2 regions of the Kitasatospora sp. Ki12 genome follow, and region 2 is predicted to be linked to the other one. Evidence: riboswitches for the same ligand, from Rfam matches in the RefSeq annotation. Region 2 holds a riboswitch; the other holds the start of a gene.
What was found. A riboswitch is a leader RNA that binds a small molecule or an ion and turns the genes downstream of it on or off. The one in region 2 is predicted to bind cobalamin.
Positions count from the first base shown of each region.

Region 1: another riboswitch for cobalamin. It lies ahead of ACYP53_RS00805 (cobalamin biosynthesis protein); the one in region 2 lies ahead of metE (5-methyltetrahydropteroyltriglutamate--homocysteine S-methyltransferase).

Region 1 covers NZ_BAAIHT010000001.1:187,285-189,664, reverse strand. The annotation lists gene ACYP53_RS00805 (cobalamin biosynthesis protein) at 1-890, opposite strand, end outside; cobalamin riboswitch at 1,032-1,164, opposite strand; gene ACYP53_RS00800 (helix-turn-helix domain-containing protein) at 1,362-2,045, shown strand; gene ACYP53_RS00795 (alpha/beta hydrolase family protein) at 2,324-2,380, shown strand, end outside.
Region 2 covers NZ_BAAIHT010000003.1:893,970-896,349, reverse strand. The annotation lists gene ACYP53_RS34535 (SDR family oxidoreductase) at 1-9, shown strand, start outside; gene ACYP53_RS34530 (methyltransferase domain-containing protein) at 13-762, shown strand; cobalamin riboswitch at 871-1,092, shown strand; gene metE (5-methyltetrahydropteroyltriglutamate--homocysteine S-methyltransferase) at 1,260-2,380, shown strand, end outside.

The DNA of each region.
Region 1 (2,380 bases), on a different contig from region 2:
ACCCGCCGGGAGAGCGCGCAAGCCCGCTCGATGTCGTCCACCGTCACCGGCCGCAGCTCCTCGCCCAGCACCGGACGGTGCTCCACCCGTTCCCCGTACCGCAGCGTCCCGCCCAGCCGGACGCCCACCGCGCCGGCGAACGCCGACTCCGCCTGGCCCGCGTTCGGGCTCGGGTGCGCGGAGCCGTCGCGCCGCCAGACCCGCCAGGCCGTCCGGGGGTGCGGGGCGGCGGCCACCGTCAGCAGCGCGGTCAGCCGGGCACCGGGCCAGCCCGCTACGTCGTCCAGCCGGGCCGAGGCCCAGCCGAACCGGGCGTAGCGCGGCGAGCGGTGGCCCACCATGGCGTCCAGGGTGTTCACCGCGCGGAACGCCAGCAGGCCGGGCGTGCCCGCGAGGGCGCCCCAGGCCAGCGCGTTCACCACGGCGTCGGCGGTGTTCTCGGCCACCGACTCGACCACCGCGCGGGCGATCTGCTGCCCGTCCAGCGCGCTCGGGTCCCGCCCGCACAGGTGCGGCAGCCGCTCCCGGGCGGCCGGCAGGTCGCCGTCCGCCAGCGAGCGGCCGATCGTCCGGGCCTCCCGGGTCAGCGAGGTGCCGCCGAGCACCGTCCAGGTCGCGGCCGCCGCCAGGGCCGCCCGGCCCAGCGGACGCCGGCCCACCGTACGGTCCAGGGCGAGCGCGCCCGCCGCGACCGCGCCCACGCACAGCGCCGTGTACCCGGCCCCGGCCGCCCGGTCGTCCCGCCACAGCCGCCGCTCCAGCCGGGTCGCGGCGCTGCCGAAGAGCGCCACCGGATGGCCCCGGCGCGGATCGGCGAACCGGGCGTCGGCGGCGTAGCCCGCGACGGCGCCCAGCGCGAACACGGCGGCGCGGGCCAGCGGAGAGGTCATCGGCCGCACGACGGAGAGCAGAACAAGAACAAGGAGGAACACGGCGGAAGGCCGCTCGGAGTCCGACAGGGCGGGGCAGCCTGCATTGCGTGCGTGTCCTCACTCAGGGTCCGCGCCCTGGATCGACGTAGCGGGGGCGAGAGTCTCCTGGCTTCCGGGTCGGACGCACCCCCGGGGCCTTCCAGCGGCTTCTGACGGCCCGCCGTGGCGATTGTTTCCGAGCGTGCTCCCCGGTGACAGTGGCGGGACCGCGCCGGACTCGCACCGGCTTCCTCTCCATGCCTCCGATTGGCCCCAGGATCCCATCACGCGCCCGAACCGGGAGTCAACCGAGGTCACGGAGGGGTTGGTCACACGGGAGACCGGCCGACGGGCTGTGGGATCGCCCAGCGGCGCACCGCTCCGGTACCGGCCATTCCGTGCGTTCGGTCGGTGGGGCCGCGCCGTGGTCCGCGCCTAGCGTTCGGTGCCATGCGCCGCAGAAAGCCCCCCACCGCCCCGCCCCCGGTGCCGTTCTCGCCCGCGGCCGCCCGCGCCCACCGGGCGGACCTCGGCCTGACCCCCGACCAGGTCGCCGAGGGCATGGCCGCGCACGGCGTCCGGCTGCTGCCCGCCCACGTCCTCGCCTGGGAGAACGGCGAGCTGCGCCCCAGCGAACCGGAGTTCATCGCCCTCGCCCGCACCCTCTGGTGCCCCGCCGCCCAGCTGATGGACGGCCGCCCGGTCCGGCTGCGCGACCACCGGGTCGCCCGCGAACTCGGCCAGGCCGCCGTCGCCGACCGCACCGGCACCACCCTGGCCGCCTACCGGCAGGCCGAACTGACCGACCGGTGGGACGGCGACGAGGACCAGACCCGCGCCCTCGCCGACACCCTCGACCTGACCCTGCCCGAACTCGTCGCGGCCACCGGCCGCCTCGCGGAACTCGACCACCTCCTCCGCCAGTGCGTCGCCGGCCGCTGGCAGCCCCACCTCCGCGCCCTCACCCGGATCGTCCCGGCCCCCGCCGACACCCTCGCCGCCGTCCTCGCCACCCTCCACCAGGAGCACCACGTCCCCACCCACTGGGGCGCCACCACCCGCGCCACCCCGCCTCCCGCCACCGACACCCTCGTCCCCCGCTTCTGGCACCTCCTCACCACCGAGTCCCCCTAGGGCGTGTCTTGTGGATCTTTGCCGGGTCCGCGACGCCAGGGCACGCACCTCGCCGCGTTGTCGTCAGTCGCCGATGGCCCCCAGCCTTCGGCCGGGAGGTGCCCCCACCGCATGGACTCCCTCCTCCGCCTTGCGATGCACGCACCCTGACGCCGCGGCCTGATCCGACAAGATCCACAAGACACGCCCCGGGGCCCCGCCGAGTGACCCGGACGGCCCAGTCCGGTGGCCGGGCGGGCGGGGCGCCGGTGGACTGGTGCACGAACACCGTCCGGTCCGTGAGCAACAGAGCGGGGAACGATATGCGCTGGGGAACCGCTGCCGCCGTGGCGGCC
Region 2 (2,380 bases):
AGGGGCTGAACCGTGCTGGTCAGCGCACGCTCCTTCGAGGAGTACCGGGCCATGTTCGCGCTCACCGACCGCGATCTGGACCAGCGGATCCTGGACTGCCCGGCCGGTGCGGCGAGCTTCGTCGCCGGGGCCGGGCGACGGGGCATCGACGCCGTCGCCGTCGACCGGCAATACGCCCACCACCGCGAGGAGTTGGGCCTGCTGGTGGAGCGGGAGACCGGGTTCAAACGCGACCTGCTGGTGCGGGAGACGGCCGGCTACACCTCGACCTGGTACACCGACGCCGACGACCTGATCCGCCAGTGGACGGCCAACGCCCGGGACTTCCGGGCCGACATCGCCGCCCGCCCGGACCGCTACGTCGCCGGCTCACTGCCCGAACTCCCCTTCGCCGACGACTCCTTCGACCTGGTGCTCAGCTCGCACCTGATCTTCTCGTACGGCAACCGGCTCGGCCGGGACTTCCACCGGGCGGCACTGCTGGAACTCGCCCGGGTGGCGCGCCGCGAGGTCCGGCTGTTCCCGCTGATGGTCTACGACACCGGCCTCCGGTACGAGGGACTGGAGCCGCTGCGCCGGGAGTTGGCGGGGCTGGGCGTCGCGAGCCGGGTGGAGCGGGTCGGGTACGAGTTCCAGCCGGGGGACGACGAGATGCTGGTGCTCTCCTGCGCGGGCTTCCGGGCTCCCGCCCGGACGGCACCGCCGGTCGCCGAGGACCGGGTGCGGTGGCGGCACCAGGAGGCGGCACCGCCCGGGGCGTGACCGCGGGGCCGGGGCGGGGGCGGGCGGCGGTCCCGGTCCCGCCGTCCCGCTCGTCTCACTCTCCGGACGCGTTCGCGGATCCCGCTGTCCGGAACGCCGAAGCCGATCTAAGCTGGCCGGGCAGCTGGTTCGCCCTGTCCGCCAGGCAGGCGCGTCGCAAGAGGGAACCCGGTGGGAATCCGGGACTGCCCCGCAGCGGTGAGCGGGAACGACCGCCGTCATACGCACTGGGCCCGGGAGGGCCTGGGAAGCGACGGCCTGTAGGTGTCCGCCCTTGACAGGGCGGGCGTGCCCGCGAGTCCGAAGACCTGCCCGCTGCCCGCCCGTGGACCATCCGCGGGCGGAGATCCCGGTGACCTCGTGGGCGGGTCGGCGTGCGTACCAGGCGGCTTGCCGCGTCCGCGTGTTCGGGCGGGCCACCGCCCGGTCCCGTCATCCCTTCGCGCTCTCGTCCCGTCCCCGGGATCCACGGAGAAAGACTCGCGAAGGAGAGTCCCTTGACGACGAAGTCCGCAGCCGCGGCGACCCGGGCCACCGTGTACGGCTACCCCCGCCAGGGCCAGGGCCGGGAGCTCAAGAAGGCCATCGAGGGCTACTGGAAGGGCGCCGTCCCGGCGGAGGGCCTGCTGGCCACCGCCGCCGACCTGCGCCGGACGAACTGGCGCCGACTCGCCGAGGCCGGCGTCGAGGAGGTCCCGACCGGCGACTTCTCCCTCTACGACCACGTGCTGGACACCACGGTGGCCGTCGGCGCCGTCCCGCCCCGGCACCGGGAGGCCGTCGCGGCCGACGCGCTGGACGGCTACTTCGCCATGGCGCGCGGTACCCAGGACGTCGCGCCGCTGGAGATGACCAAGTGGTTCGACACCAACTACCACTACCTGGTACCCGAGTTGGGGCCGGACACGGTGTTCGCCGCGAACCCGGCCAAGGCCGTCGCCGAGCTGCGGGAGGCCCTCCTGCTCGGCCACCGGGCCCGGCCGGTGCTGGTCGGCCCCGTCACCTACCTGCTGCTCGCCAAGCCCGCCCCCGGCGTCGCCGCCGACTTCCGGCCGATCACCCTGCTGGACCGGCTGCTGCCCGTCTACGCGCGGCTATTGGCCGAGCTGCGGGCCGCCGGCGCGGAGTGGGTGCAGCTGGACGAGCCCGCCCTTGTCCAGGACCGCACCCCGGCCGAACTGAACGTCGCCGCCCGCGCCTACCGCGAGCTCGGCGCGCTCACCGACCGCCCGAAGATCCTGGTCGCGAGCTACTTCGACCGCCTCGGCGAGGCCCTGCCGGTCCTCGCCAAGGCCCCGGTCGAGGGCCTGGCACTGGACTTCACCGGACCTGCCGCCGGCAACCTGGACGACCTCGCCGCCGTCGGCGGCCTGCCCGGCAAGCGGCTGGTCGCCGGGGTGATCGACGGACGCAACGTCTGGATCAACGACCTGGAGCGGTCGCTGGCCACCCTGGCGACCCTGCTCGGCCTCGCCGACCGGGTCGACGTGGCACCCTCCTGCTCCCTGCTGCACGTCCCCCTGGACGCCGCCCTCGAACGGGAGTTGGACCCGCAGATCGCCCGCTGGCTCGCCTTCGCCCGGCAGAAGGCGGGGGAAGCGGCGCTGCTGGCCCGCGG